DNA from 4 places in the Paenibacillus borealis genome. Region 1 is predicted to be linked to each of the others. Evidence: riboswitches for the same ligand, from Rfam matches in the RefSeq annotation. Region 1 holds a riboswitch; each other region holds the start of a gene.

Region 1 (8,102 bases):
GCCCCGTTCTTCTGGAATAACGGCGGGTTTGGCGGAGTGATTGATTTATATAAGAGCACTTTATCCTCTTATCCGTATTCTACGGTTAATGCATTCAATCTCTATGCTTTGACAGATCCGATGTGGTCAGCGCTTGATGTCACCTGGCTCGGCATACCGTACCGTATATGGGGCTTTGTTTTCATTCTTGTAGCGGTAGCTCTTGCAGCTTATTATTCCTTCAATACCAAGGACCGCAAGGATCTTTCTAAATCGTATTTCCTTGGCATGGTGCTGATCACGGTTGTCTTTGTATTTGGCACCAAAATGCATGAGCGCTACCTGTACCCTGTTCTGCTCTTGTCTCTATTCACCTTCATTGAGAGCAAGGACCGGCGTTTCCTGACGCTGTTCCTCGGATTCTCACTGACACAATATATTAATGTAGGATACACGCTTGCATATCTTAATACCGGCAATAATCCGCCGACAGACGGGATTGTCCTGGTTACAGCAATTACTACCGTTATCCTGGCAATATATCTGCTGTATGTTGGGTACGATGTATATATCCGGCAATCAACGAAACACCTGCCAGAGCCTGTTACACCTCAAGCGGCATTAGAGGCAGATGTGCTGCTTGCAGAGGGAATTCGTCCAATCGCCAAGCAAGACCGGCGTTCCCCGCTGAAGCTGCAGCGCAGAGACTGGATTTGGATGATTGCAATCACGGTTCTCTATGGAGCGCTTGCGCTCTATCATCTGGGGGACAATAAGTCGCCTGAAACCCTATGGGAGCCAGCGGCCAGCGGCGAGAGCTTCTACGTGGATCTGGGGCAGGCCCACCAGCTGGAGCGGGTGAATATCTTCGGCGGCGTCGGCACAGGCGAATTTCAGCTGGAGTTCAGCCAGACGCCGGATAATTGGAGCAGCCCGCTTGATGTAAGCGAGGATGTCGGCAATGTCTTCATCTGGAAAAGCCAGCCGCTGAACGTATCGGCAAGATACGTCAAGCTGACGGTCACCTCTCCGGGCTTCACCCTGAACGAGGTGGCGTTCTATGGCCAGGAGGCACCGAAGACGCCTCTGCCAATTGCGGGTGTTACGCCGGAGGCCGCAACCACCTCCAAAAGAGGAGCGCCAGCCAATCTGTTCGATGAGCAGTCCATAATCCCGGAGAACTCGAATTTCATGAACAGTACGTATTTCGATGAAATCTATCATGCGCGGACGGCTTATGAACATTATCACAACATAGTCCCTTATGAGAATACACACCCGCCGCTTGGCAAGCTGCTGATCGGTATCGGCATGGAGCTGTTTGGCGTCAATCCGTTCGGCTGGCGTATAATCGGCACTCTGTTCGGGATTGCGATGCTGCCGCTGATCTATATCATGGCGATGCGGCTGTTCCGGAAGACTACCTACGCTGCATTAGCTGCCGGACTATTCGCACTTGATTTCATGCATTTCACCCAGACACGAATTTCAACGATCGATGTATACGGCGTATTCTTCATCATGCTGATGTTCTATTTCATGCAGCGGTATTACACGATGAATTTCTACCGTATGCCGCTGCGTACTACACTGGTTCCGCTGTTCTGGTCCGGCCTGTTCTTCGGAATCGGGGTTGCCTCTAAGTGGATCGTTCTCTACGGAGGGGCAGGTCTTGCGGTGATGCTGGCGCTGGCGCTGTTTGAGCGGTATAGGGAGTATAAGGCTGCGGGCCGTCTGCTGGCTGAAGGCAAGCTGACCGGCCAGGAGCTCAAAGCCGCCTGCCGGACAGCGGACCAATCCTTCTGGAAGAACACCATTATCACTTTGGCCAGCTGTATCGTGTTTTTCATTGCCATTCCGGTTATCATCTATAGCCTGTCCTTTGTCCCGGCGCTCTCTGCTTCGGCGGAAGGCTTCACCATTAAGGGATTGATTGATGCCCAGAAAAATATGTACAACTATCACAGCCAGCTTGTAGCAACACATCCGTTCGCCTCCTCCTGGTGGGAGTGGCCGTTCATGAAACGTCCGGTCTGGTTCTTCAGCGGCGGTGAAGGATTGCCGGAAGGCAAGGCGAGCAGCATCGTGACCATGGGGAATCCGCTCATCTGGTGGACGGGAATCTTCGCTATGCTCGCAGCAGTATGGTTAACGGTGAAGCGCCGCGATAAGAACCTGTACATGATCTGGATCGGCTTCTTCTCGCAGTATGTTCCGTGGATGCTTGTGCCGCGTGAGACGTTCCTGTACCATTATTTTGCAATGGTGCCGTTTATGATTCTTTCGATTGTCTATATCCTGAAGCTGCTTGACAGCAGATTCGGCGATGCCAAATACTTGCGGTATGCCTATGTAGCAGCTGCAGCCATCCTGTTTGTTATGTTCTATCCGGTGTTATCCGGGATGCAGGTTAACAGCAATTATATAATTGCTGTACTGCGCTGGTTCCCTTCCTGGGTATTCTAGGGGAGAGCGCGATATAACGAAGCACATGCTTAAGAAGTCAGGTTTATTGCGGGGTATCTCGTAGAAACTTTTAGGAGGAACTAAGGTGAAAGCCAGATACAGTGTAATTGTCCCCATGTTCAATGAGGAGGAAGTCATTCAGATAACCTATGAGCGGCTCAAAAAAGTAATGGATGATTGCGGCGATTCCTATGAACTGGTCTTCGTTAATGACGGAAGCCGGGACCGCACGGCTGAGATCATGCGCGGAATCAGCAGCAGGGATGAGCATGTCAAGCTGATCGACTTCTCCCGTAATTTCGGCCACCAGGTGGCGATTACTGCCGGTATGGATTATGCCGAAGGCCAGGCTGTAGTGGTGATTGACGCGGATCTTCAGGATCCTCCGGAGGTTATTCTGCAGATGATTGCGAAGTGGAAAGAGGGCTATGAGGTCGTTTATGCCAAGCGCCTGAAGCGTCACGGGGAGACATTCTTCAAGAAAGTAACCGCTAAGATTTTTTACCGTCTGCTCAGCAGTATGACCAGTGTGGAAATCCCTACCGATACCGGGGATTTCCGGCTGATCGACCGTAAAGTCTGTGATGTGCTGCGCGGCCTGAAGGAGAAGAACCGGTATGTCCGGGGTCTGGTGAGCTGGGTAGGCTTCCGTCAGACCATGGTGGAATATGTACGGGAGGAGCGCTTCGCCGGGGAAACGAAATATCCGCTCAAGAAAATGATCCGGTTTGCGCTCGACGGCATCACGTCCTTCTCGCATAAGCCGCTCAAAATCGCGTCGTATATCGGATTCTTCCTTTCCTTTTCCAGCTTCATCTATCTGTTCCTGGTGTTGTTCCAGAAGGTCTTTACCTCCTGGACCGTACCCGGATGGGCATCTATAGTCGGTGTTAACTTGCTCTTTAACGGGATTGTCCTGATGCTGCTGGGTGTAATTGGTGAGTATATCGGACGGATTTATGATGAGTCGAAGGACAGACCGCTGTACATCGTGCGTGAGACCAAAGGCTATCCGGATGCGGAGATAGAAGACACGCGGAAGGAAAGCGATTATGCCAGATAAGAGATGGAGTGCGGGGTTCATCCAGTTCCTGAAATTCAATGCGGTAGGCCTGCTGAATACACTGATAGATTTTGCTGTATTCACACTGCTGCATTCCCTTGGGATGGTCAACACCCCTGCGCAGATTATTTCCTACAGCGCCGGTACGGCCAACAGCTTCTTCTGGAATAAAAAGGTGACCTTCCGCGACCGGAACAGAGGCAATAAAGAGAGCTTCGACCGGATGCAGCTGGTCAGATTTATCGTGCTGAACCTGCTGGTGCTGGGCATATCGGTGCTGCTGATTCATATTCTGACTGGGGTTCTTGGTATTCAAGTGCTGATTGCCAAAGTGCTGGTTACGTTCGTTACAGTAATCATTAATTTTTTCGGAAGCCGTAAATGGGTATTCTGACTATATGAAAGCAATGCTTCTTATTATTCCGGGAGGGTAACATCTATTCTATATTACGGAGGCGATTATCATGCGGAAGTTATCCTATTTGATTATACTTGCCGGGGTTCTGATTATGCTCTATCCCAAAGGAAGCGAATGGTACAATGACCGTCAGCAGCAAAAGCTGCTGGAAGAAGCCGAGCAGGCCTACAGTGAAATCGTTCCGTCAGCCTCAGCCCCGGCAGGTGCTGATCTAAGTAAACCTTATGCGGAAGTTACCCAACTGCTGGCAGAAGAGTCGGCTGCGGAAGAGCCCGAGCCCTCAGCAGCTCCTGAGATTGAAGTCGGGGGCAAGGTAATGGCAATCATCCAAATCGACAAAATAGACCTGAAGCTGCCTGTACTGGAAGGCGCCACCAAGGCGAATATGAAGCATGCTGCTGCGCACATGAAGGAGACGGCTCCGCTCGGCGCAGTCGGCAATGCTGCCATTGCGGCGCATAGATCCAGAACTACGGGCAGGCTGTTTAACAGATTGAATGAAGTCGGAGTCGGGGATACCATATCCGTTACAACCGGCAAGCAGGACTACAATTATGTAGTTTATGATGTAACTATTGTAGAGCCGACCGATGTATCCGTATTGAAAGGCAATGATGATGACAAGATTCTTACGCTCATTACCTGCGATCCGCTTGTGAATCCAACTCACAGACTTATCATTCATGCGAAGTTATCTTAATCTATGTAGAATAATGACGAATAAACCTAAAAAAACTTAAAATTTTTATGTTTTCTCGCTCAAATCTAGTGATTTAGGTCTTGATAATAGAAATAGATATGGTAAGATATAACTATACAAAGCTAATACACGATAACGGCAAACCTATCGAAAGGTAGGGACGCAAAGCTAGAGGGCCTTCCCGTCAGGATGGCAGCCAGCTACCGAATGAAGAGGCTTTTTTTGTTTGTTCTAATTGCAAATCTAGCATTTTATGGTAGAAGCAAGGACAGATAAAGCTTATACGATAACGGCAAACCTATCGAAAGGTAGGGACGCAAAGCTAAAGGGCCTTCCCGTAAGGATGGCAGCCAGCTACCGAAAGGGGTTTTATCCAATGAAGAAGTTCTATTTAATGTTGGTTACACTATTCGTAGTGGTTACATCGGTGCAGACAGGTACAGCTCAAGCTGCTAATGCAGATGCAAGCTGGTTGAACATAGGTCAACTCGATCAAGGTGTTATCGGAGTTTCTTATGATGTTCCTAAGGATAAGAAGATCAAGCTGATGATCACCAAAGACAATAACAGCTATACCTACAACTTGTACACTTCCAAACCAACTGAAACATTCCCGCTGCAACAAGGAAATGGTTCTTATAAGGTTTCCGTACTTGAGAACACTACCGGCAACAAATACAAAGTAATCTCTTCCGAAACGGTAGATCTTAGCCTGAGCAATGCCAACGCAGTATATCTGAGCTCCGTACAGAATGTGAAATGGAGTTCTTCCGATAAAGCAGTCCTGAAAGCAGCACAGCTTACACAAGGTTTGACATCAGACGAAGCTAAAGTGAAAGCTATCTATAACTACATCGTAGCCAATGTGAAATATGATTATTCCTTGGCTTCCAGTGTAACTACAGATTACATCCCTAATAACGACACTACACTGGCTACCAAGAAGGGAATCTGCTACGATTACGCTTCCTTATTCGCTACTATGCTTCGCAGTGAAGGCATCCCAACTAAATTGGTTATGGGTAACACCAGCTATGTTACATCCTACCACGCTTGGAATGAAGTGTTCCTTAACGGCAAATGGGTAACTATTGATACTACAGTTGACGCTGGTCTTGCTAAGAACAGCAAAACAGCAGATCTTGTAAAAGTAGCAAGCAAATATACAGCAGCTAAATTCTACTAAGATTAGCTATAATCATAGATTCATCCGAGGATAACCCGCTTAATCATTAAGCGGGTTATTTTTATTTTGGAAAAGGTTGCTTTTTGATAGGGAGATAGGGTATTATAAATAAGCGTTGTTGGAGCAGTGAACTTAATGAGAAATGACTTAAATAAGTAATTTCAAAATAAAGCTTGCATTACTCTGATAAACGTGATATATTATAAGAGTTGCTGGTGACGCGGTAAGCGGCGCTAACAACGAGCTTGATCTTTGAAAACTGAACAACGAGTGAGTATCGGAAATCACCTTGGTGAGATCCAAATTAGAGAATATAACATTCTCGTCAGATGTTTCAAAATGAGCAATCGCTCTTTCTAAATACAATTTGGAGAGTTTGATCCTGGCTCAGGACGAACGCTGGCGGCGTGCCTAATACATGCAAGTCGAGCGGAGTTTGAATGGAAGCTTGCTTCCATTCATGCTTAGCGGCGGACGGGTGAGTAACACGTAGGCAACCTGCCCTCAAGACTGGGATAACTACCGGAAACGGTAGCTAATACCGGATAATTTCTTTCCTCTCCTGAAGAGAGAATGAAAGGCGGAGCAATCTGCCACTTGGGGATGGGCCTGCGGCGCATTAGCTAGTTGGTGGGGTAACGGCCCACCAAGGCGACGATGCGTAGCCGACCTGAGAGGGTGAACGGCCACACTGGGACTGAGACACGGCCCAGACTCCTACGGGAGGCAGCAGTAGGGAATCTTCCGCAATGGGCGAAAGCCTGACGGAGCAACGCCGCGTGAGTGATGAAGGTTTTCGGATCGTAAAGCTCTGTTGCCAGGGAAGAACGTCCGGTAGAGTAACTGCTACCGGAGTGACGGTACCTGAGAAGAAAGCCCCGGCTAACTACGTGCCAGCAGCCGCGGTAATACGTAGGGGGCAAGCGTTGTCCGGAATTATTGGGCGTAAAGCGCGCGCAGGCGGTCATTTAAGTCTGGTGTTTAAACCTTGGGCTCAACCTGAGGTCGCACTGGAAACTGGGTGACTTGAGTACAGAAGAGGAAAGTGGAATTCCACGTGTAGCGGTGAAATGCGTAGATATGTGGAGGAACACCAGTGGCGAAGGCGACTTTCTGGGCTGTAACTGACGCTGAGGCGCGAAAGCGTGGGGAGCAAACAGGATTAGATACCCTGGTAGTCCACGCCGTAAACGATGAGTGCTAGGTGTTAGGGGTTTCGATACCCTTGGTGCCGAAGTTAACACAGTAAGCACTCCGCCTGGGGAGTACGGTCGCAAGACTGAAACTCAAAGGAATTGACGGGGACCCGCACAAGCAGTGGAGTATGTGGTTTAATTCGAAGCAACGCGAAGAACCTTACCAGGTCTTGACATCCCTCTGAATCCGCTAGAGATAGCGGCGGCCTTCGGGACAGAGGAGACAGGTGGTGCATGGTTGTCGTCAGCTCGTGTCGTGAGATGTTGGGTTAAGTCCCGCAACGAGCGCAACCCTTGACTTTAGTTGCCAGCAGGTTAAGCTGGGCACTCTAGAGTGACTGCCGGTGACAAACCGGAGGAAGGTGGGGATGACGTCAAATCATCATGCCCCTTATGACCTGGGCTACACACGTACTACAATGGCCGGTACAACGGGAAGCGAAGCCGCGAGGCGGAGCCAATCCCAGCAAAGCCGGTCTCAGTTCGGATTGCAGGCTGCAACTCGCCTGCATGAAGTCGGAATTGCTAGTAATCGCGGATCAGCATGCCGCGGTGAATACGTTCCCGGGTCTTGTACACACCGCCCGTCACACCACGAGAGTTTACAACACCCGAAGTCGGTGGGGTAACCCGCAAGGGAGCCAGCCGCCGAAGGTGGGGTAGATGATTGGGGTGAAGTCGTAACAAGGTAGCCGTATCGGAAGGTGCGGCTGGATCACCTCCTTTCTATGGAGAATCGTCACCTGCAACGGTGACATTCAAAGCGGAAGCTTAGCTTCCAAAACTCAGGTTTAGGCCTGTTACTCACTCGTTGGTCAGTTTTGAGAGTTTAAGCTCTCAAGTAAGACACTTGATCCTTGAAAACTGGATACCGAAACGAATTTGCGTTTTAGAACATCTTTTAGCTGAAACTTGTGCAAGCAAGTTGAAATAGTTATTAGTTGATACAGCGATTTTCCTAACGGAAAACGCATGGTTAAGCTAATAAGAGCACACGGAGGATGCCTAGGCGCCAGGAGCCGACGAAGGACGTGGCGAACAACGAAACTGCCTCGGGGAGCTGTAAGCAAGCTTTGATCCGGGGGTGTCCGAAT
Region 2 (8,102 bases), 170 kb from region 1:
TCAGCCTATTACATTGCTGGAAGGTAATTCAAACTGGAAGTATGTTGATGACGGACAGGATCAAGGCACGGTGTGGCAGGCCGTCTATGACGACTCCAGCTGGAACACGGGACAGGCCCCCTTGGGTTACAAGGATAATGGCAGCGGAGTGAGTACTGCCGTATTTGGCGGTCTGAAGACCAATATTAGTTATGGCAGCAATAAATCGGATAAATACCGGACTTCGTATTTTCGCACGAATGTCAATGTGGATATAGAGCAATTAAGCGGTTTTGATAAAATCGAAGGGACGATCGCGTTTGATGACGGCGTCGTCCTGTACTTAAATGGTGCGGAAATTTATCGTGAAGGCATGCCTGCCGGAGCGGTAAATTATTTAACCGGGAGCACTTACTCCAACAGTGACCCCAATGTCTCCAAGGTTAATCTGACAGATATTGTGAAGGCGAACCTGAAGGACGGGGACAATGAACTTGCGGCAGAGGTTCATCAAGCCAATGCAACCAGCTCGGACCTGTACTGGGATATGAGCCTGACCGCCTATCCTGCGGCTGGACCTGTGCTTCCCGGTGAAGGCAAGCCGGAATCCGTCGCACTGACCTTTAACGGGGATCCGCAGACCAGCATGGGGTTTGCCTGGTATGCTCCGGAGGCGGTAACAGGCACTAAGCTTGAGGTGGTGGAGGCTGCCAAATTGCAGGGAGGCGGGTTCCCGGCGGAGGGTCTGCTTACCTTCGAAGGTACATCGTCAACTGCGAACGTCTACCAGTCCAAGGCAGATAAGTCTGCCGGGAACGCCTCAGTGATCTCCAGCCATAAAGTAATTGCGGAGAACCTCCGGCCGGGCACGAAATATGCCTACCGGGCTGGCGATGGACAAGACGGCAACTGGAGTGATGTTGGAACCTTCACAACGGAAGCTGCGGAGAACGCACAATTCCAGTTCCTGTACACTACTGATTCCCAGGGTACCACTGAAGCGGATTTCGACATCTGGAACCACACTCTGCAGGAAGGGTTAAGTGAATTTCCGGATGTGGAATTTATTCTGAATTCAGGAGATCTGGTCGATAACGGAGATTTGGAGGAGCAATGGGGCTGGTTCTTCGAGAAGCCGAAGGATATTCTGCAGAATATTCCGCTGGTTCCTTTGGTCGGCAATCATGAGAGCAAGAGCTACAGCAATTATACCGGACATTTCAATCTTCCGGATGTTTCTAAGACAGGCGCTAAACCGGATGGCTCGGTGTATTCACTTGATTACGGCCCGGCGCATTTTATGGTTCTGAACACAGAGTATTACGGAACAAGCTCCAGCGCGGAAAACAATGAAATCTATAATAAACAAGTGGAATGGCTGCGCAGTGAGGTAGCCAAGTCAGATAAGAAATGGAAGATTGTGCTGCTGCATAAATCTCCATATTCGGTAGCTAACCATACCAAAGATACCGATGTGCTGTTCTACCGTGCCCAATTGACGAAGGTCTTCGATGAGCTGGGCATCGACATGGTCATTGGCGGACATGATCATACGTACACCCGAAGTTATCAAATGCTGAATAATGTGCCTTTGACGAATATTGTTCCGGATTCAAACGGCACAGTTACAGATCCTGACGGGACGCTCTATCTGATTACCAATGCTGCGGGCAACAAGAAATACAACGTAGCTTCAGGTACCTTCCCGTTCGCAGCTAAATACGAGCAGCCCGGCAAGGAAATGTTCACCGGGTTCACCGTTTCCGCGAACGAATTAAGCTACAAGGCATATACAACGACAACCGGAGGAACAACGGACCTCTACGACAAGTACAGCATTCATAAGTCGGACGTGACCGTTCCTTCCGTTCAGAATGCACAAATGGTTACTGGCGCTGACGGCAAGCTGACGTTGACCTGGGAGGCGCCGGATACGGGGCTGCCGGTGAACGGCTACCGTATTTATGAGAACAATGATCTCCTTGGAGCCAATTGGACTACGCTGGTCTCAACGGAGCCGGGAAAAACGGCTTACAGCTATACAGTCGATAATCCGGATCCTGCGCTGGACTACCAGTTCATGATTAAGGCAGTAAGCGGCCGGAATTATTCCGCGGCAGTGACGGCCGGCCAGCCTGCGGTGAGCAAAGTGACTGTTACCTATTATGGGGATCCGCGCAGTTCCAAGGGATTCACTTGGTATACACCGCTGAGCGCGAAGAACAGTGACTTGCAGGTAGTGGAAAAAACGCAGGCTGCACCGGACTTTACCGGAGCCGGTACATTCAGCGGCCGTTCTGCAGTCTCCACTAATGCCGCAGGAGAACTGGTGCACAAGGCAGAGGCAACGGGGCTGAAGGCGGACACCGCTTATTATTTCCGTGTGGGCGACATGTCGCTGGGAATCTGGAGCACGGCAGGAACCTTCCGTACAGCGCCTGAGTCTGGCGCGTTCACATTCGTTGACCTGGCGGATACACAGGCGAAGACTGAGGATGAAGCGATTCTGTCCTCACAGACTCTTGCTAAGGCTCTGGCGGCGGTGCCTGAGGCACAATTTGTGGTTCATAACGGAGACATTGTGGACACGGGAACTAACGAAACTCAGTGGGACTGGCTGCTGGGCCATTCTCAGGACAGTTTGCTCAACACCACAATAGTTCCTTCTGCCGGCAATCATGAAGATGAAGCCAATGCGTTCTATGAGCATTTTGATATCCAGGAGGCGCCAGGCTCGGCAACGGAGACCGGAGCTTATTATTCCTATAATTTCAGCAATGCCCATTTTGTGGTGCTGAACAGCAATGAAGATTCCGAAGCCTATGCGAATTTCAGTACAGATCAGGTGGAATGGCTCAAGGCAGATGTGCAGGCGGCTAAGCAGGCCGGAGCGCGCTGGATTATTGTCAATATTCATAAAGGGCCTTATACAACCTCCAATCACGCTACCGACAAGGATATCATTGGCGCAAACGGAGTGAGATCGAAGATCGCGCCGCTTATGGCGGAGCTGGGCATCGACTTTGTACTGCAGGGGCATGATCATATCTATGCCCGCACGAAGCCTATCCAGGCAGACGGAACTGCCGCAGCCACCGACATAATCACCGAATCCCTGAATGGGGCAACGGTGGAATACACTGTGAATCCGGATGGCTCCATCTATCTGATTCCAGCCACAGCCGGAGCGAAGGTATATTACAAGAACAAGAAAGCTGAACTGGGCGAGGCCTATTACAACCTCTTTGAAGTGGCTGACGAGAATCATGCTGCACCGTACGGACCGGACCCGGGCGACAGCTCGCGTCCGAAACGCGGCCAGATCCAGAACTTCGTAGGCATTACGGTCGACGGTGACAAGCTGACTGCAGTGTCCTATGAAATTGACCAGAACAAGAATAATGCTGAGCCTTACATTATTGAACAGTTCGGTATCCTTAAGCAGGAGGAGACCGGAGGAGAAACGCCGGAACCGGTTGAACCGACACCAACGCCGGATCTGTCGACACCAGCGCCTTCTACACCGACACCTGCGCCAACATCGGCACCGACTTCGGCTCCTGCACCTGGAGGGTCGACTGGTACCGTAGCAACGCCGACACCAACGCCAACGCCTTCTGCTACACCGGCGCCTGTACCGGCAGCCACTGCTGCACCATCGGCTGCACCGGCAGGAAGCGGAAGCAGTCCATCGGCCAATCCGGTATTGTCTGATGTAGGCAGCCACTGGGCAGCATCGGCTATTCAAAAAGCGGTTGCGGCCGGCTTCGTCAACGGATATGCGGATAATACCTTCCGCCCGAACCGGGAAGTGAACCGGGCTGAATTCATCACGATGCTCGTCCGCGCGCTGAAGCTTCCGGACAGCGGCGCCGGAGCCTTCAAGGATATGAATGATATTCCCGCTTGGGCCAGAGCTTATGCGGCACAGGCTGCAGCAGCGGGAATTGTCAGCGGTTATGCTGACGGTACCTTCCGTCCTGAGCAGAAGCTGACCCGCTCAGAGTTAACAGTAATGATCGTGAGATCACTGGGAGTAACAGTAGATCTGCAGGCCAAACTGAACTTTGCAGATGCCGGTGACATTCCTAAGTGGGCAGCCCCTTATATTGCCGCAGCTGTAGAGAAAGATCTGATCAGCGGCATCGGGCAGAACCGGTTTGCCCCTAACCAGATTGCAACGCGGGCTGAAGCAGTGACCCTAATAGTTAATCTTCTGGAGAATCAGGTGAACTAAACGAAGAGGTGAGCTTTACAAACAGGTACAGAACTTTATAATGAGTATTATCCCAAGAAATGATATGCAGCGCGGCTTCCTTGATATGGGGGGCTGCGCTTTTTGTTTAGGTATCTGAGGAGGCAGGGCAAGCATGAAATGTCTGACGATTCGCCAGCCTTGGGCAACTTTAATTGCGCTGGGGGAAAAGCAGTTCGAAACCCGTTCATGGCAGACGGCTTACCGGGGGGATTTGGCCATTCATGCCGGTATGCGGGTGGATAAGGCCATATGCGGAACAGAGCCCTATCAATCGGTGCTTGCCCGCTACGGCTTCACTGCCGACAATCTGCCATCCGGGATGATCATCGCGACCAGCCGCCTGGCTGATTGCTGCGGGGTTACGGTGGAGCAGGCGCAGCAGGGCTGGCCGGGCGGGAATGAACATGTCTTCGGCGATTATGCTGAAGGCCGGTTTGCCTGGAAGCTGGAGGAGGTTGTTCCGCTGGCTCATCCTATACCCGCCAAGGGACGTCTAGGCTTCTGGGAGTATCCCGTTCTTGAAGGGGAGCAGTGAGCCTGCTGGAGCAGGATTATAAGGGTGAACGCCAATAATTATTTGTGCGGACTCGCTGTTAGCGGGAATGAAAGGGACCGCCTGCGGGTAATCTTTTTATATATGGAAAGTTTGCTCTGTGCGGCAGTTGCCGCAGGGGCCAATCCGAACCGCCGGGAAGGGGCGTATGCATAAGGGATGGGCAGCCTTCTTATCGCATGGCTTTGTATGCTTTGTTTGTTTATTGCCTTTAAGGATCAAGTGAGCCGGAGGATTTTGTACCCGGTAGCTGTAGTGGTTATTTTTGGCACGCTGGGGTATTGGACGATTTTAATGTAATTTTTATCTGGGTATCAGCTTATTTTCAGGTAGGGGATGTATATTGGGGTTACCAAACATCCCCCGGTGTAATATGGTACCCTGAGGTCCTGCCAATCCTGGCGGGCCTCTTTTTTATTTGATTCTGTACCCCCCCTTAAGGCTGTGGGGATCGGGAATGTCGAGTCCCAGATATCTCCGCATGCGGATGGCAGCTTGGGCGGCAATGACATCATCCAGCAGCAGCATCCGTTCATGGTAACCCCTGCAGACATATTTAGCCTCGACGCCAACTTCCAGCTTCTGCTGCTCATAGACCGTCAGACCACGGGCTCTCATCCCGGTACGGACATCCCGCAGGTCGGCTGTGGCTGCATCCGCTGCTGTCCGGAGAACCTCCAGGTAAGGAGCGGGTGTGCGCAGCTCTGAGGATATAATGGAAGCATCGCGTTCAAAAGCAGATAAAATGAGCGGCAGCAAAATGTAGGATTTCACCAGCAGATTGTCCTGGCTCTCTGCTCTGTGCATCAATCTCATCTCCTCTTACGGGAACGTATATTCGTATTTTAACTCGAAGTTCAAAAAAAAATCAATGGTATTTATAAATAAGGACTATTAATGTGACATAATTCACAATAAAATAGGAAAAATTATTTTATATTAAAATTGAAATAATAAAGATTAAAAATAAATCAGTACAAAAGGAGAATGGCAATGAGTCATGAAGGAAGTCTCCGCCGCGGTCTGGTATTCGGTTTGGTCCTTAGCGTTCCGCTCTGGGTATCAATGATTGGCTGGATGCAGCTGCTCTAAAAAAATGGATTCCTCCGTGTGCAGATTTTTCAGCCATCTATGCAAACTCCCTAGAAATGTCGATTGAAGACTGCTGCCAGGGTTTGCTTAGGCGCCAGTTTTTGTGAAAATATATGAATATCATAGAGCCATTACTATAAAAGTGCTCTCCGGTATGAGCGGAAAACGGGTGTTGTCCTTAAGGGGGATGGCGCCCGTTTCTTCAGGTGCGGATAAGAAGCGGTATAAGGAATAATAGTAGGACTAATATACTAAATTTTAATAGTTAAAATTGCGAGATAATATTTCTGGAAACAGGAAAATTTACTGCGACAAATTGCCGGGAATCTCGACCTGTTTCGGCAGTGAGGTATATTTGTCAATATTAAAAACCCTTATATATAAAGGTTTTTTTTAATTTTTTCCTCGAAAAAATATCGGTGAAGTGAAATGGAAATATATTGACAATATGCCAGCTGGCATCTAAACTAAGCTTAGTTCTAAAGTAACAAATATCACAGATTTAAGTGTGGCATTACATAAGCTTTTCCAATTTCATATCTATCATGTACAAACGCAAACCGTTTCGAAAGAGCGGGACGCAAAGTCAGGAATCTGATGCCCCTTAAGTCCGGGCTATGGTCGTCCGGCCGCCGTGAAGCTAACCCTTCGTGGCGGTCTTTTTTTGTTATAGTTCTGCGGCGGATTCATAGAATAGTAAATAGGAGGTGTGGACTATTGGGAAAAAGAGTGCGTAAAACGGCCGCTTTCATTCTGGCGGGCGTGCTGACCGTAAGCAGCGTCTTCACTTGGGGGACGGAGGTAAGGGCAACATCTGGTGTACCTTACACTCCAACGCCGGTCTTAGGGATTGCCGGGAATTTTAATGCTTTTATCTTCGACGATTTTACGCAAGGCAATGATCAGATTGAAGGCCGTCTTGCAGCGGGGGGGGGATATTACTCTCTCTGGAGGTTACGGGGTAGCTAGGGCATACAGGAACTCTCCAGCCACAGATGTACTCGTTGCCGGCAAGAAATTTAAACATTCGGGCAGCGGAGAAATCTACGGCAACGTTGTGTATGGGGACAGCCTTGAAGCCAATGAGCCTAGTGTGAACATTATAGGCGCGAAGAAGCAGGGAAGCACGATTGATTTCCCGGCTGAGAAACAGTATCTGATCTCTCGTTCCGCAGAATACGGGGCATTGTCCGATACGAAAGAGATTGGTAATAATAATTATGGAACACTTACAATAAGTGCGCCGGATTCTTTCAATGTAGTTCATCTGGATGCTTCAACGCTGGCGAGTACAAATAATATTCAATTTAATATTGCCCAGAATGCCACGTTGATTATTAACATAAGTGGAGCTACGGTCAATGTGCCGAGTTTTGCAATGAATAACGGGAAAGCGAGTCAAGTGCTGTTCAATTTCTACGAAGCAACCAAGGTAAATATTGCATATACAACCTTTTTGGGGACGATACTGGCGCCTAAAGCAGATGTCAATTATTCCGGAGCAGAGCTTTATGGAACTCTGATTGCCAAGTCTTTTAGCGGCGGGGTAGAAATGCACCTTGGAACGTACCAGGGAGATGGGCCGCCACCAAGTCCGACGCCGACCGCAACACCAACACCGAGCCCGTCGCCGACACCAAGCGCAACACCAACACCAAGCCCGACACCAGCCACAACGCCAACACCAACACCGAGTCCGACACCAACGGTGAAGCCGACCGCAACACCAGCGCCGACACCGACCGTGAAGCCAACGCCAACGGTAAAACCAACACCGACGGTAAAACCAACGCCAACACCTAAATGCACTCCAACGCCAACACCAACAGTGAAGCCGACACCAACAGTGAAACCAACACCAACGGTAAAACCTACCGCAACACCGGCGCCGACACCGACAGTGAAGCCAACGCCAACGGTAAAGCCGACACCGACAGTGAAGCCAACGCCAACGGTAAAGCCAACACCGACAGTGAAGCCGACGCCGACACCTAAGTGCACTCCAACACCAACACCAACAGTGAAGCCGACACCAACAGTGAAGCCGACACCAACAGTGAAGCCGACACCAACAGTGAAGCCGACACCAACAGTGAAGCCAACGCCAACAGTGAAGCCGACACCAACAGTGAAGCCAACGCCGACAGTGAAGCCAACGCCGACACCAACGGCTGAACCGACACCGACACCAACGGCAGCACCAACGCCGACACCGACGGC
Region 3 (8,102 bases), 160 kb from region 1:
ACCAACGGCAGCACCAACGCCAACGCCGACGGTCGAGCCAACACCAACGCCAACAGCAGCACCAACGCCAACGCCGACGGTCGAGCCAACACCAACGCCAACAGCAGCACCGACACCAACGCCAACGGCAGAGCCAACACCAACGCCAACGGCAGAGCCAACACCGACGCCAACAGCAGCACCGACACCGACGCCGACGGCCGAGCCAACACCAACGCCAACAGCAGCACCGACACCAACACCGACGGCCGAACCGACACCAACACCAACGCCGGCACCAACGGCCGAGCCAACACCAACGCCAACGGCCGAGCCAACACCAACGCCAACAGCAGCACCGACACCAACGCCAACGGCCGAACCAACACCAACGCCAACAGCAGCACCGACACCAACACCGACGGCCGAACCGACACCAACACCAACGCCGACGGCCGAACCAACACCAACGCCAACAGTAGCACCGACACCAACGCCAACGGCCGAACCAACACCAACGCCAACGGTAGAACCAACACCAACGCCAACAGCTGAACCAACACCAACGCCAACAGCTGAACCAACACCAACGCCAACGGCCGAACCAACACCAACACCAACACCAACGCCAACGCCAACGGTAGAGCCGACACCAACACCAACACCAACGCCAACGGTAGAGCCGACACCAACACCAACACCAACGCCAACGGTAGAGCCGACACCAACACCAACGCCGACGGTAGAGCCGACACCAACACCAACGCCAACGGTAGAGCCGACACCGACACCAACGCCGACGGTAGAGCCAACACCAACACCGACACCGACGGTAGAGCCAACGCCTACTCCGACACCAACACCAGCACCGACATCACCACCGGCACCAGTGCCATCGTCTGCACCGCCTGTCTTTATTAATGTAGTGCCGACGCCGACTCCAATAATCGGTTATATCGTAAATCCCGATACAATAATCATTGATGATCCGCTGCCTTTGGGCCCTGTGGCAACAGCAACACCTCAGCCGTTAGTGGTGAAACCAAGCCTAACCCCAACACCATCAGTAACACCAAGCCCGACGCCGGTTGTGACCATCATTGATGAAAATATTCCGTTAGGCAATGTGCCTGCGGATGCTACGCTGCCGAAGACTGGTGAATCAAGTCCGGCTCCTTATTATTTGGTTGGTATAGCTCTTGCAGGATTGGGGATATTCCTTAGTAGAAGATCCAGAACAGATAAACGTAAATAAATGCAATCCGTAAGATCTTTATGAAAGATTGTTGGTAGCACCGCTGAATCGGGAAAAGGCTGCTTTGGGAGAAGACGTTCTCCCGAAGCAGCCTTTTTTATAACAATATATATTTATTTCTATATTTCTCGTGAAAGCGAATGTGCTAAGGGAAACGGAGTTGCGATTTTACGGCTGTCAGAGTTATTATTTAAGTTTAAATTTACAATATGAAAATTAGTTCTTTTTACATAGTTTCAAAAATACTATAAAGTCGAATCCGAGGGAGTATAGGGATTAGGGTTTTGGGCGGAAAGACTAAGCTTTCTATTGAAAAAACCTTTTGTAACAGTACTTTGGAGCGGATCGGTAGATATAATCTATTGCCAAATGTTTCAAAGGATTTCGTTGACAATAAGCCTAGATAGCGGATAAACTAAAATTAGTTCTAAAGTAACTAATGTCATAGACTTTAGTATGGAAGTTTGATTTAGTACATAATTTCACAATCTAATAGTTCACTGACGTATAAACGCAAACCGTTCGAAAGAACGGGACGCAAAGTCCAGGAGTCTAAAGCGCGATGAAGCGCAACGATCGTCCGACTGCCGTAAAGAGAGTATCCCTCTTTCCGGCGGTCTTTTTTTGTTATAAACGTGGCCTATATCTATATTAACTGTGAGGTGAGTCTGTATGTTCCAATTAACTAAATTCAAGCGTCTTATGGTGTTCGGACTTATAACAGTTCTGATTGTTGGAGGCGGCGGAATCATTTCACTGGGGAGCATTTCAGTTAGAGCCGAGGGGGCTTCTCTGCCGGGCAATGCGTCCAAGTATAATGTGTTCATATTGGGAAGTGTCGATGCCTACAGAAGCGATATTGAAGGCAGATTAGCCGCAGGCGGAAATGTGAAACTAAGTGAGGGTTACTCGGTGGGGCACAAACTAAGCTCTCAGGAAACGCAGGAGGCTTATTCTCTTGTTGCCGGGGGCGATCTTTACTATGAACGTGGAGAAACTGTCGGAGACGCGGTGTACGGCGGGAAATACAGCGGTAGCGGCGGCCCCCGTAATGGTACAGGAACCTTACAGCTGATAGCGAACGCCATAGACTTCACAGCCGAATTCGGCTTGCTCCGTGATAAATCGCAGCAGCTTGCAGGGCTTCCTACAAATAGTACTACAACTGACGATTATGGCAGTCTGATTCTCGTAGGTACAAATTCAGATGTTAACGTATTTGTTGTCAATGGCAGTAAGCTGTCTAGTGCTAATGGGCTGAGAATCGAGATTCCCAGCGGTTCGACGGCTGTAGTAAATGTATCGGGCACTTCAGTTACGATGAAAAATATGGGCATTAGAATTAATGGCAGTGATAATAAGGACAACTCTATGAATAGCAAAGTGCTATATAACTTCAGTCAGGCAACCCATCTTCAAATTGAGAGTATCGGAGTTATGGGTTCTATACTGGCTCCATATGCCTCCATTCAATTCAATAATGGTCAAATCAACGGAAATTTGATCGGAGCTTCGCTCTCAGGAACAGGAGAATCTCACCATGTTCCTTATAAAGGGCAAGATCCGCCGGAATCAACAGCAACGCCGGCAGTGACGCCGACGCCAACAGCGACACCGACGCCGGAATCAACAGCAACGCCGGCAGTGACGCCGACGCCAACAGCAACACCGACGCCGGAATCAACAGCAACACCGACACCAGAAGCAACGGCAACACCGACACCAGAAGCAACGGCAACACCGACAACAACGCCAACGGCAACGCCGACAATAGCTCCAACGGCGACACCGACAGCGGTACCGACACCAGAAGCAACAGCAACACCAACAGCAACAGCAACGCCAACAACAACGCCGACAGCGGCGGCAACACCGACAACAACGCCAACGGCGACACCGACAGCGGTACCGACACCAGAAGCAACACCAACACCAACAGCAACGGCAACACCAACACCAGCGCCGACGGCAACGCCGACAACAGCGCCGACGGCAACGCCGACAGCAGCACCAACGGCAACGCCGACAACAGCGACACCAACGGCAACGCCGACAACAGCGCCGACGGCAACGCCGACAGCGGCACCAACGGCAACGCCGACAACAGCACCAACGGCGACACCAACAACAGTGCCGACCGCAGCACCAACGGCAACCAGCACGAGCGTATTTGTTCCAAGCTTCGTGTTTCCGACATCAACTGCTCCGGTAGTGATTGGGACTATTGTGACTGATACTACTATCAATGATGACCCTGTTCCTCTGGGGCCGGCGGCATCACCTGTTGTGACGGTGCTGCCAACAGCGCCACAGCCGGTTGTAGCGGAGCCTACACCAGCACCTGCACCAGCGGCGGGACCGTCGCCTGAAGAAATCATTATCGATGACGAGATTCCTCTCGGCAGTGTGACTGCAGAGCAAACCCTGCCGCAGACGGGTGAATCAAGTCCTGCACCGTACTATATTACCGGTATCGCCCTTGCCGGTCTGGGCCTGCTTCTTAGAAGAACGGCCAGGGCGAACAAGCGAAAATGATTCACTTAAACGAAGAACATCAGGGTAAAAAGTGATTAAGCCGCTGTTTTTGGACGAAGGCTGCTGCCGGAGAGATATTCTCCAGGAAGCAGCCTTTTTGTATACGGGTGGCGTATTCTATCTGTAGCTTACCACTTGGGTGAAGAAGGTAATGCCGGACTCCCGGCAGTGTTTTTAGTTGAACGGATACCGTGCTATACTAGGCTCAAATTATTCATAAGCAAAAATTCACATTCCCTTAAAGGGAGGGTTGCTTACTGAGAGGGGGAACGATTATGTGGAGTATATACCTGCTAGTAATACTGGCTGTTGTTGCCGGGATTGTGGCGTATGCCGGATTCTATTTCTATGGAGTGGCTATTAAGCGGGCTCCCAAGGAATTCCTTGGCAAGACACCGGATTTGAAGGTGGACCCGCCGGTAGCCGGAGCTTCGTGGGGGGAAGGTGCGGAGTGGGTGGCGCGGCAGAACTTCCGGGAAGTGGAGCTGGTCTCGGAAGATGGCCTGAAGCTGAGAGGCTACTATCTGGCTTCAGAGCGTGCTGCGGGCCGTACCGTAATCATTGCCCACGGTTATTCCGGCAAAGCTAAGGATATGGGGGCAACCGCCAAAAACTATTATGACAACCTAGGATATAATGTGCTGCTGCCCGACGCCAGAGGCCACGGGAAGAGCGAAGGGGACTACATTGGCTTCGGTTGGCCGGAGCGCCGTGATTATCTGCAATGGATCGGGTTCGTTCTGAAGGAGACTGGGCCGGAAGCGCAAATTGTACTGCATGGCGTATCTATGGGCGGAGCGACGGTACTGATGACGGCTGGAGAAGAGCTTCCTCCGCAGGTCAAATCCATTGTTGCTGATTGCGGATATACTTCGGTCAAAGCACAGCTGTCCTACCAGCTGTGGCGGATGTATCATCTGCCAAGCTTCCCCTTTGTGCAGAGTGCCAGCCTGGTAACCCGGATGAAGGCCGGTTATTATTTCGGCGAAGCTTCAGCGCTGAAGCAGGTGCGCAAAGCCCGGGTGCCGATTTTATTTATTCACGGAGATGCGGATAAGTTTGTACCTTTTGCTATGATGGATGAGCTGTATAGTGCCTGCAAGAGTCCGAAGGAGAAGCTGGTGGTGCATGGAGCGGGGCATGGTCTTGCCTATGATACGGATAAAAAGGAATATGTTCGCACTGTAGGCGAATTCGTGGAACGATATATACACAGCTGTTCAGAGGAAATAAAGTATTAGACTGGCAGAAATGCTCAATAAGATTACGCACTGTAAGGAGGAATGGGAACGGAATGAATTTTGACCTTCGAGAATTAGCGTTGTTTGCAGAACAGGCTGTAACAAAAGCAGGTGACACAATTTCCGGATTGCGCAGTCGGGAACAAATTGAAGTGAATTTCAAGGATGATGGTGAACTTGTGACATCTGCTGATTTACTATCGGAAAGAATCATTCAAGAAGCCATAATAGGTAAATTTCAAGGTCATCGAATTCTTTCGGAAGAAAATGGAGTACATAACTGGGATGATTTCAAGTTTGACGGTCCGGTTTGGGTGATTGATCCCTTAGATGGAACGGTTAATTTTGCCCGGAACCTACCGCATTACGGCCTTTCATTGGCTTTTGCCCTTGATGGCGTAGTCCTGGCAGGAGCAGTATATGCGCCAGATTTGAACTGTACTTATGTTGGGATTAAAGGGAGAGGCTCCTATTGCAATGGTGAGCGTTTACGAACTCGTACATGTACTTCACTATTAGATGCTGTCATTGGCACAGGTTTTCCTCATGATCCGGCCAAAGTGCAGCCGGCAATCGAAAGAGTGAACCGGCTCAGAAGAAACTGCCGTGACATTAGGCGTTTTGCTGCGCCAACAGTAGACATTTGTTATGTGGCGTCCGGAAAATTAGATGCGCATACGGAAAGTCTTTCACCGTGGGACGTAGCCGCCGCAGGCTTGATTGCACGGGAGGCGGGCGCATTGAGTTGCAATGTACAAGGGGTGCCAGATGACATTCCTGCTGAACTTTATGGTGAAGAGGTCGTATTCACGACACCTGGAATCTTCGGGGATCTCTTGACATTATTGCGGAAGGAATCAGAATAAAAGGCTCAGTGTCCTTCAACATTGTTGTACGTGTGATTCAGTCTGAAAAAGTCCCCGGAACGTAGACGCGCCCGATATCCGCAAACAGCGGGTATCGGGCGCTTATTATGTTCCACACATGGGGCCTTTCCCTGCGTCAGGGAAGCAGCACAGCCATGTCTTATCGGTATATGAATCCCCCGCCGTTTGTTAGCGAAACGGGTGTCGTTGTTCCTTGTTTATTTCCAGCAGCCGTGTGGCGAGAGAAATCCTTCCAATACGACAAAAGCCCTACCTCTCTTTTGTCCTTGCGGCTCCGTGGCCGCGCCAGTGCGAATCGGAATGCTATGTTCGAATTTAATCTCATAAAAAGGAAGAGTACTGCAAGAAAACGTAAGATTTAGTGTCCAAACTGCCGATAATAGAGACAAGTGATTTATCGGCCTGACATCTTCTTGATGGGGATAAACATACTCGAAAACAAATATTCTATTATTATAACATGTGTCATATAGGAATGCAAGCGGATATTGGGCTGAGGCCGGGACGGGAATGATGGACAGATGAGACTATACAGAATATTCATTAAAAATCAGATCCGGAATTATATATTCGGCTCAGTAGTAGCGGTGCTGGCAGTAGGAAGTCTGATTCTGCTATCATCTCTGGAGATAAGCAGCATAGAATATTTCCGGCTCTTGCTTGTGCTCGGGCTGTCATTTATTATCATGGCGGTCATGGAGATTGGTGTTTTTCTCAATCAGATCAGACCGATCCGCACAGCACTGTATGAAGAAAACCTGACATTGCCAATGCTGGAAGAAGCGTATCTGCATACACATCAGATGCCGAGGCGTGCCGTTCAGCGGATTATGGGGCCGCATCTTCTGGGCCTCTCCCTGCCGGCCTGCCTGATGACATTCTGGATGATTTACAATGGCTGGATTACGGTTCCGTATTTCTATCTGATCCTGGCTGTGTGCGGAGCCATTCTTGTGGCATGCATGCATGCGCTAATTGAATTTTTCCTGACCTGTACGGCCATTATTCCGCTGATCAAAGAATTCAGAAACCGGGCGCTGGAGCAGTATGGTATTGATTTCTCTTTGGAAGGCCATGTATTTGTGCCGATCCGTCCCAAATTTCTGGTAAGCTGTATGCTAATCGGCACATTTCCGCTATTTCTGTTTATCATGGCTACGCAAATCCGTCTGCATGGTAATGGAGGTCCTGTAGGAGTGGTCGGACTTCAAAGCTACTGGGCGTGGGCGAGTATGGTGCTGCTGATCGGAACCCTTTTCTCATCGATAGCGGCCTGGCTTCTGACGAACAGTGTGCAGCATCCTATTAATGAGCTGTATCAGGCGATGAACCATGTAAGGGACGGCAATCTGATCCAGGTACAGGATGAGTACTCCGATGAATTCTCCAAGCTTGTCGCAGGATTTAATATGATGGTGCGGGGGCTGCAGACCCGGGAACAACAGAGCAGGCAGCTGCTTGACAGCTACTTCACTACACTGGCCGTGGCGCTGGATGCCCGTGATCCTTACACCGCAGGGCATTCACTGCGTGTCGCGGAATACTCGGTCATTATCGGCCAGCTGGCCGGACTCACCGGGCAGCAGCTGGATGATTTACGCAAGACGGCCCTGCTGCATGATATTGGCAAGATTGGGGTGAGGGACAGCATCCTGTTCAAGGAAGAAGCCCTTACGGATGAGGAGTTCGACCAGATTAAGAGCCATCCTGTGTTAGGAGAGAATATTTTGCGGCAGATTGAACCGGTAGAAAAAATGGCACCCTATCTGGGAGGCGTCCGTTCCCATCATGAGCGCTATGACGGTAAAGGATATCCGGACGGTCTTGCCGGTACGGATATTCCTTTACATGGCCGGATTATCGCTGTGGCGGATGCCTATGATGCTATGACCTCTAACCGTCCTTACCGCAAAGGGATGGATCACGACCGGGCGCTGGCTATTCTGGAGCAGGGAAGGGGCACTCAATGGGACCCGGAATTTGCCGGACTATTTCTGGCGTACTTTGGACGGAAGCCGGAACCTCTTCAGACAGGTTATCCAATCAAAACAGGATAAGGATGTGCGGTGTTAAACCAGTTATCCTTATATTTCTTGCTGAAGCGGATGCCATCCAGTTTATGGAGGGTTCCGCTTCTGCTTTGCGTGCCTATTTTGTGAACTGCCATTGAAATGCGACAATTAACGACTACATTCATTGAAGGAT
Region 4 (8,102 bases), 1.1 Mb from region 1:
TACCGGGATTCTTCACAGGGGCGGAATCCATCTGTTCTTTCATCGCTGTTGTCATACCGGTTCCCTCCTTATTTCAAGTACTCATTGGTGAACAATGAGCCGATGTCCTGCTGCTTCTTCACAAAGCCCAGATCGATAAGATTCTGCTGCAGCGTCTCCCACGCCGCTTCGTCCATCGAGCCGAGCGGAAGCTTTTCCGGCTCAAGCAGCGGAATGCTGGCCTTCATCATGCTGACTTCATGCGCAAGATCAAGCTTTTCTCCATATTTCAGGCCGAATTCCGCCGCTTCCTCAGGGTGCTCCATCGCATAATCCCAGCCCTTCATGGAGGCCTGTACGAAACTCTGGACCATTTCCGGATCCTTCTCAATCACAGACTCCGTGGTAAACAGGGTGTCGGCATAGAAATTAATGCCATAGTCGTTCGGGTCGATAATATTGACTTCCTCGCCCTGCTCCTGCACAGCCAGCACCTCATTAATTACATATCCGGGCCATGCCTTGACCTGGCCGGTCAGCAGGGGGCTGAGATCATATTTGATCGGCATCTCTTCGATTTGCGAGGTTTCGATGCCTGCGCTTTTTTCCATAGCACGGAAGGTCAGCTCTTCATTGCCGCCGAGCTTGATGCCCACCTTTTGGCCGACAAGCTCTTCCATTGTGGTGATACCGGATTCTTTAAGCGTGAACATTACAAACGGGGTTTTGCGGTATATTGCAGATAACGCCTTAACCGGTACGCCTTTTTCTCTGGCGATGATGATCTGGTCAGCACCGGTTACCCCGAACTCCTCACTGCCCGAAGCGACCATCTGTACCGCCGGAAAATCCGAGCCTCCCGGCCGAATCTCCACATCCAGCCCCGCTTCCTTATAGAAGCCCTTTTCAACTGCGGTATAGAACCCGGCAAACTGCGCCTGATGAATCCACTTCAGCCTCAGAACAACCTTCTTAAGCTCACCGGAGCCTTCTGCCCCCTGTCCCTCAGCCTTGCCGGTATCCGAATTGTTGCCGCAGGCTGTAATGAGCAGCATTAGTGAAGTAAGCAGGATGAGCGCTTTGGTTCTGGACTTGTTCCACATGGTGATTCCCCCGTTATGATGTGATTTGGAATACTGGTCATTCGTAATTCGTAATTAGGATCTAGTAGTTAGAATTGCTCAAGCGCCTTCAGCACCGCTTGCGAATCACTCACACTGCCAAAGACACCGCCCTGCATTTTGACCATATTCAGCGCTGCCAGGTGATTGGCATAATCCGTAGCACCCGTGCAATCCTCCAGGATCAGGCATTCATAACCGCGGTCATTGGCTTCGCGCATCGTCGTGTGTACACAGACATCCGTCGTGATTCCGGTCAGAATCAGATGGGTAATCCCTTTATTCTTCAGTATCAAATCCAGGTCCGTAGCATAAAAGCTGCCTTTACCCGGCTTGTCGATAATGTGCTCGCCCGCTACAGGTGCCAGTTCATCAATGATCTGCCAGCCGCGCTCGCCCCGTACGAGAATCCGTCCCGCCGGTCCTTCCGAGCCGATCTCAGCGCCGATCTGTCTGCTCCGCCACCGTTTATTCGCCGGCAGATCGGACAGATCCGGCTTATGGCCTTCCCGGGTATGGATAACGGTGAATCCGTTAATTTCCCGGATGCGTGCCAGCAGCCGCCCAATCGGCTGAATGGCTCTGGCTGTTAATGAGAGGTCGTAGCCCATTCTCTCCACGTAACCGCCTTTGCCGCAGAAATCCGTCTGCATGTCGATAATCATCAGTGCCGTCTTCGCCGGATCAAGGACGCCGTCATAGGGCCAGGTGTAAGGTGCTGCTGTAATCTGCATGGTTCATGCTCCCCTTCCAGAATTCAATGCATGTATTTAATGTTATGTTTATTAACACTAATTTCTTATTTCCTGCTGTTTGTTAGATTATATTACAACAAATTTGCAATGTCTTCGTTTTTATTACGAAATAATATGCTAATTGTTTGTGTTTTTCTACATATATAACATAAACATTACATACAAACCCCGAATTAACTCCATTTATTTATTGAAAAAAGCCGCCCAACACAGGCAGCCTCAGCAGCAGTCCGTTCTCCAGATCAAAGATCCGGCTGTTCCGGCAGAGCAGACTCCTCCCATAAGCTGTAAGCGCTGGGAAACCAGTTTTTCAGGTAAGATAGAGCTGCACATTTCAAGATTATTAATAGATTGGCAGAATACAGTTGAAAAATAGCTCCTTAAGTACTAGAATTAAGCTTGTTTGCAGAAGTTCCTGCAGCCCAGGAACCAGTTATGACCTTTTTTGTCGATTGCGGTCGATTTAAAATGCCTCATGCTGAGTGTATATCATTGATCTATTTCTAAAGGCAAACTTCCTGAAAGGGTAGGACGCAAAGCAATGGGCCTAAGGACGCCGGGAATCCGCGTTTATGGTCGCCAGGCTGCCAATAGAGACCACGTAAGCCAGCTGTCACCGGGGGACCTCCCAGGCTTTATGATGCTCTTTTCTGTACGAATGCCATTGATTATACGAAAAAGCGAGGTTAAGACAATGCTGCAGCAATTCATCGAACCAACCCGATATGATTTCGTGGAATCCTTGATGCTTGAACGCACCGGCTTTCTGGATTCTTTCTCCGTAGAGGGCCAGCCTTCCGGCGGGACAGACGGAGATAAGAATGGAATCATCCTCGTGCAGAATAATCAGATTTTCATCACTCCCCCGCTCTCCGGCGGCAAACCGGCCCGGATCTCTGCTGTTCATCCCGTAGTGCTGAAGATTAACTGGAAGACCGTTACGGAGCCTACAGAGGTTACCTCAGCGGATTATATCACCTGGGAGATCTGCGAGAAGCCGCAGTATCAAATCACCGTTTCACCCGACAAGCTCAAAGTTCACTTCACCTTGTACCGTGCAGAGAAGTACGCCTGGAATCTGGTCAACTGCCCGGCTTCTTTCGAAGCCGCAGTGCGTGCCGAGCCTAACCGGGCGCTGCTGCTGTCCACGCTCACCATAGAACAGATTCTCTCTTCGCTGGATAACCGTTCAATTCTGCGTAATCTGAATATCCCGGCCTTATACGCCGAACTGAACAACCCTACATATCTCCCCGTCTGCATCGCAGAAGGGAGAGCCCCGCTGCCCGGTAAGGAATCCCGGATTCAGCTGTCGCTTCCGGAGCATACGCTCACAGGCAATGGTATGCTCCGGGAAGGCCGGACTGCGGAATCTGCAGATTCCTTAGATTATCTCCGGTTTCCGGGAGCACCCTTCGCCAGAGAAGGAGAGGTCTTTGCCCGCAAATTGCCGCCCGAAGAGGGAATTCCCGGATTCGACGTAGAGGGAGGAGTACTATCCCCCCCTCCACCGCAGGATATTTATTTCGCAGCCGGAGAACATGCACAGCTTCTTCCAAACGGTGACATTGCGGCTCTGCGTACGGGCAGACCCCGCATCTGCGGAGACTCCAGCTGTGTCATAACCTGCGATTTCCCTGCCGTATGCCTCATCACCAGGGAGATGGCAGCAACCGCCAGTGAGATTATGTTCGCAGGTGACATCGTCGTACCGGCGGATATTGAAGGCCCTATGCGGATTGAAGCGTTAGGGAATGTGTATGTCTACGGCAACGTCCGCCAATCTACAATTACGGCTACCGGCAGTATCTATATAAGCGGTCAGGTAACCGGCTGCAGCCTGTACACCGGACTTGCCGGAGTAGAGCAGCACCGCCTGCACCGCTTCTCCAGTCTGCTGCTGACAGAGGTTGCCGGACTGCGGGAAGCCGCCCGGCTGCTGGCCAAGAACGTAGAATCCCGCCAGCAATCCGTGAAGTACGGTCTGGTTGTTATGCTGCTGCTGGAGGATAAATACAGCCATATAGAGTGTCTGATCAGCGATCTTAAAACTGCGCTGCTATGCATGGACGGCTCTTCCCAGCCCGCTTCGGAGCAGCTTAAGCAGATGCTGGAGGTCTTTGCCCATCCGGGACAGTTCACTGAATTTATCACAGACAGTGTTCTGAACAGCTTCTCCAGACTGCTGCGCAATCTCTGTGAAGACATTGAGCTGCTCCAGGAGGAGTATGCTGTCATTAATATCGCCCGGTCGCATGACAGTATCCTGAATCCCGGCGGAGAACTGATCCTGCGGGACGCGGACGCAGAAACGGTCTAAGCCTGCTGTAATGTAACCCCTGACAAGTAAAAACGGCTGCCCCTCTTCTGAGGGAGCAGCCGTTTGTTTATTCTTTGCCCAGCCCGGGTACCGGGGGCTGCACGATCCGCCCGGCAGCCCGGCCCAGCCTGACATTTACCAGAATAATGCTGCTCACAATCAGCAGCATACCAATGACCAGATTCATCGTAATCTGTTCATGCAATAGAACGACACTTGAGCCGATGGAGATCAGCGGAATCAGAAAGGTGAAGGAGCCTACCTTGCCGGCTTCCCCTTCGTTGATCAGCTTGAAGTATACCATCCAGCCCAGAGCAATCACGAAGACCGCGATGAAGAGTGTATTCACTATAAAGGGAGGGCTCCAGGTAATATCCGCCCAGCTCTCTGAAGCCGAGCCTGCCGCCAGCAGGATTACTCCGCCGATCATGATCTGCATCGCGGTCATCCACAGCATATCTACTCTGGCTGCATTGCGTTTGGTGTACACCGTAGCCAGCGCCCAGCTGAGTGCACTGGCCAAGGCCAGCAGCACGCCTACAGGCGAAATACTTCCGGTTAATCCCCCAAGGCTTAATGAGGCTACCCCGAGGAAGCCGATGACCAGTCCGGCGATCTTAAGTCCATACATCCGCTCACCCAGCCAGATCCAGGCAAAGATCCCGAGCAGCACCGGCTGCAGGAATACAATAGCCGAGAATAATCCGGACGGCACGTACTGCAGGCCAATCGTCTGGAAGCCATAGTAGAAGACGATACTGAGGAAGGCCGACACCAGATAGACGGGCCAGAGCTGCCTGAAATTCAGCTGTTTCCGCTTAGGCAGAGCCGCGATGACCAGTATAATACCGGCAATGACTGTCCGGATTCCGGCGAACAGCAAGGGCGGAGCGTACGTTAAGGCAATTTTGGAGAGCGGCCAGTTAATGCCCCAGACAATAACCAGGAACACTAACAAGCCGATGGTTTGCTTCCGCTTCTGCATAAGTTCACCTCTTGTTATGATTTCTTCCCAAATGATACAATAGATTCAGTCATAATTGAAATGAATTATAATCATGAGGGGCATACCAGATTAGTTATGAACAACACTCAAATTCGCCTGTTTGTCTTAATTGCCGAAAGCCGCAGCTTCACCAAAGCCGGTCTTGCGCTGAATATGACCCAGCCCGCAGTCAGCCGGGCCATTTCCGCACTCGAAGCCGAGCTGGACGTGAAGCTGATGCTGCGCGACCGGCGCAGCGGACTGATGCTTACCGATATCGGCAAGCGGGTACTGGTCATCTGCCGCGGGATTCTCAGCGGCCTCGATAAGATTGACCAGGAGATTGCTGCCGAGAAAGGCCTGGAGAAGGGCCAGATCCGCATCGGCGCCTTTCCGGTCGCCGCTGCCTATTTTGTCCCGAAGATTATCAGTGCTATCACTGCCCGATACCCCGGAATTGAGATCAGCCTGTATGAGGGCTCCGTCGCCGAGGTGAAGGACTGGCTGGCCTCACGGTTCATTGATGTGGGTCTGATGATTCCCCCGGTCGAAGAATTCGCCTCCCTGCCGCTGTTCCGGGAGAAGCTCTATGCCGTATTGCCCGGCAGTCACCCGCTTCATCAGAAGCGGATCGTCTGTGTGAAGGATCTGGAAGCCGAGCCCATGCTGCTCTGCAGATCGGGCTACGAGCCTCCGGTAGTGGACTTATTTCACCGGGCAGGCAGCATGCTGAATGTGAAATACGAGGTCAACAGCTACATCACCGCACTGAATATGATCCAGGAGGGTCTCGCCGTCGGTGTGATGTCACAGCTCTCTCTCTTGTCGCTGCCGCCGAATGTCGTGGTCCGGGAGCTGTCGCCTGATGCTTACCGCGATATTCATATCGCAGTCCATTCTCTGGAGGAGACCTCCATTGCCGTACAATTATTTATCGATACTGCACTGCAGCTGTTCTCCGGTAATGAAGCCCCTCCGCCGTCTCCGGCTGTTGCCGGCCTAACTAACGATACCGATAAGGAGTGATTAACATGGAATATAAGCGTCTCGGAAATAGCGGCCTGCAGGTTTCTGCGCTGGGCCTTGGAACCAACTCGTTTGGCAAAAGGGCGGATCAGGAGACCTCGATCCGTATCATTCATGCCGCAATGGATCAGGGCATTAACTTCATCGATACCGCCAACATCTATGCCGGCTCGGAGTCGGAGAGGATTATCGGCCTCGCCCTGGAGGGCAGACGCCATGAAGCCGTCCTGGCTACCAAAGCCGGCCTGCCGAAGCATGACGGGCCAGACGGCAGCGGCTCTTCCCGCCGCCATCTGATGCAGGAGCTGGAAGGCAGCCTGCGGCGGCTGAAGACGGATCATGTGGATCTGTATCAGATCCACGCCTTCGATCCCTATACACCGCTGGAGGAAACGCTGCGCACCCTCGATGATATGATCTCATCGGGCAAAGTGCGTTATATCGGGGCTTCCAATTATGCCGCCTGGGAGCTGATGAAGGCGCTGGGCATCAGCGAAGCGCACAACTGGGCCAAATATGTCTCCATCCAGTGCAGCTATTCGCTTGCCGACCGCACACCTGAAGCAGAGCTGCTTCCGCTGTGTCTGGATCAGGGACTCGGCATCATCCCGTACTTCCCGCTTGCCGGCGGCATCCTCACCGGCAAATATGCCGGCAGCGGCAGTGCCCCTGCCGGTTCCAGAGCGGAAACCGATCCGAACTTCCGCCGCTTCCTTACCCCTGGACGCATCTCGCTCGGGGAACAGGTTAGTAGTATAGCGGAAGAGCTAGGGACTTCACCTGCAGCGCTGTCTCTGGCCTGGCTGATGAGCAGACCGGCCGTCTCCACGGTGATCGTCGGCGCCACCCGGGTAGAGCAGGTGGAGCATAACCTGCAGAGTCTCTCCGTCCAGCCGGATGCAGCAACGCTTGAGAAGCTGGACCAGGCCAGCGCCGCCTTCCGCAGCGGGGAGCCGTTCGCCGTCTACCGGCTGCCTTAACAGCGGCCAGCTGGACGCACCAAAGTGGGCCCATGGTATACCGTGGGCCCACTTTTTTTGCGTTACATAGACAAACCCCGCTTTAATCAACCATCAGACAAGTTACCGGCCCGCTGTGGGACTAGCAGAATACGGCATACATCAGATCCTCACACTTATCTTATTGCCGGCAGAATGAAGACCATGAAGTAAGCATTGCATACATAAGTGTTGTACGTTCTACAACTTTGATTCATAGATATCCCGGTGTGGCGGAGGATTGTTGTAAGAAATACAAGAATTGTTCCTGCTAAGCCGCATGGAGTAGGCGAAATACTGCCTTTTATACAACAATTATAGATTTGGGCCGGTTTAACGGGCAAAATGTTGTATTCCGTGCAGGATTTTAGAATAGTACCGGATCTCTGTCACCAATAGGAAGAATCCGAAAATATCTGGCAAGCGCGGTCATCCGGAGGTCTTGTAAGACACAGCACCGCAGGTTAGACAGTCAATGATTCTCTTTTACACCGCGGCAATAAAACGCTCCATGTCTTCCTGTACGGTGGTAATACCGCCGATGCCAAAGCTGTCTACCAGCACCTTAGCTACATTAGGTGACAGGAATGCCGGAAATGTTGGTCCGAGGTGAATGTTCTTCACGCCCAGATGCAGCAGCGCCAGCAGCACAATTACTGCCTTTTGTTCATACCAGGCAATATTATAGGCGATTGGAAGATCGTTGATATCCTCCAGGCCGAAGACTTCCTTCAGCTTCAGCGCTATAACCACTAGCGAATAGGAATCGTTGCACTGGCCTGCATCAAGCACGCGGGGAATTCCGCCGATGTCGCCAAGCGCCAGCTTATTATATTTGTATTTGGCACAGCCTGCGGTAAGAATCACCGTATCCTCAGGCAGCTCCGCCGCGAAGTCTGTATAATAGCTGCGGCTCTT

The links. A riboswitch is a leader RNA that binds a small molecule or an ion and turns the genes downstream of it on or off. The one in region 1 is predicted to bind cyclic di-GMP.
Region 2: linked by a shared signal. The riboswitch ahead of PBOR_RS37280 (collagen-binding domain-containing protein) and the one ahead of PBOR_RS03245 (transglutaminase-like domain-containing protein) in region 1 are both predicted to bind cyclic di-GMP.
Region 3: linked by a shared signal. The riboswitch ahead of PBOR_RS36765 (choice-of-anchor A family protein) and the one ahead of PBOR_RS03245 (transglutaminase-like domain-containing protein) in region 1 are both predicted to bind cyclic di-GMP.
Region 4: linked by a shared signal. The riboswitch ahead of PBOR_RS33245 (flagellar assembly protein A) and the one ahead of PBOR_RS03245 (transglutaminase-like domain-containing protein) in region 1 are both predicted to bind cyclic di-GMP.

Annotation. Positions count from the first base shown of each region.
Region 1 covers NZ_CP009285.1:739,293-747,394, forward strand. Annotated here, with positions in the region: gene PBOR_RS03225 (phospholipid carrier-dependent glycosyltransferase) at 1-2,445, shown strand, start outside; gene PBOR_RS03230 (glycosyltransferase family 2 protein) at 2,531-3,508, shown strand; gene PBOR_RS03235 (GtrA family protein) at 3,498-3,902, shown strand; gene PBOR_RS03240 (class D sortase) at 3,973-4,626, shown strand; cyclic di-GMP riboswitch class I at 4,754-4,834, shown strand; cyclic di-GMP riboswitch class I at 4,908-4,988, shown strand; gene PBOR_RS03245 (transglutaminase-like domain-containing protein) at 5,021-5,812, shown strand; rRNA gene PBOR_RS03250 (16S ribosomal RNA) at 6,177-7,734, shown strand; rRNA gene PBOR_RS03255 (23S ribosomal RNA) at 7,983-8,102, shown strand, end outside.
Region 2 covers NZ_CP009285.1:568,627-576,728, forward strand. Annotated here, with positions in the region: gene PBOR_RS36005 (S-layer homology domain-containing protein) at 1-4,216, shown strand, start outside; gene PBOR_RS02470 (ASCH domain-containing protein) at 4,350-4,772, shown strand; gene PBOR_RS37620 (hypothetical protein) at 4,797-4,946, shown strand; gene PBOR_RS02475 (YhjD family protein) at 5,205-5,597, opposite strand; cyclic di-GMP riboswitch class I at 6,427-6,519, shown strand; gene PBOR_RS37280 (collagen-binding domain-containing protein) at 6,600-6,851, shown strand; gene PBOR_RS37590 (choice-of-anchor A family protein) at 6,781-8,102, shown strand, end outside.
Region 3 covers NZ_CP009285.1:577,278-585,379, forward strand. Annotated here, with positions in the region: gene PBOR_RS37590 (choice-of-anchor A family protein) at 1-1,234, shown strand, start outside; cyclic di-GMP riboswitch class I at 1,737-1,826, shown strand; gene PBOR_RS36765 (choice-of-anchor A family protein) at 1,907-3,769, shown strand; gene PBOR_RS02505 (alpha/beta hydrolase) at 4,045-5,010, shown strand; gene PBOR_RS02510 (inositol monophosphatase family protein) at 5,064-5,876, shown strand; gene PBOR_RS02515 (HD-GYP domain-containing protein) at 6,419-7,954, shown strand.
Region 4 covers NZ_CP009285.1:7,817,441-7,825,542, forward strand. Annotated here, with positions in the region: gene PBOR_RS33230 (ABC transporter ATP-binding protein) at 1-55, opposite strand, end outside; gene PBOR_RS33235 (ABC transporter substrate-binding protein) at 69-1,082, opposite strand; gene biuH (biuret amidohydrolase) at 1,151-1,834, opposite strand; cyclic di-GMP riboswitch class I at 2,354-2,447, shown strand; gene PBOR_RS33245 (flagellar assembly protein A) at 2,550-4,175, shown strand; gene PBOR_RS33250 (DMT family transporter) at 4,243-5,160, opposite strand; gene PBOR_RS33255 (LysR family transcriptional regulator) at 5,257-6,186, shown strand; gene PBOR_RS33260 (aldo/keto reductase) at 6,192-7,166, shown strand; gene hcp (hydroxylamine reductase) at 7,671-8,102, opposite strand, start outside.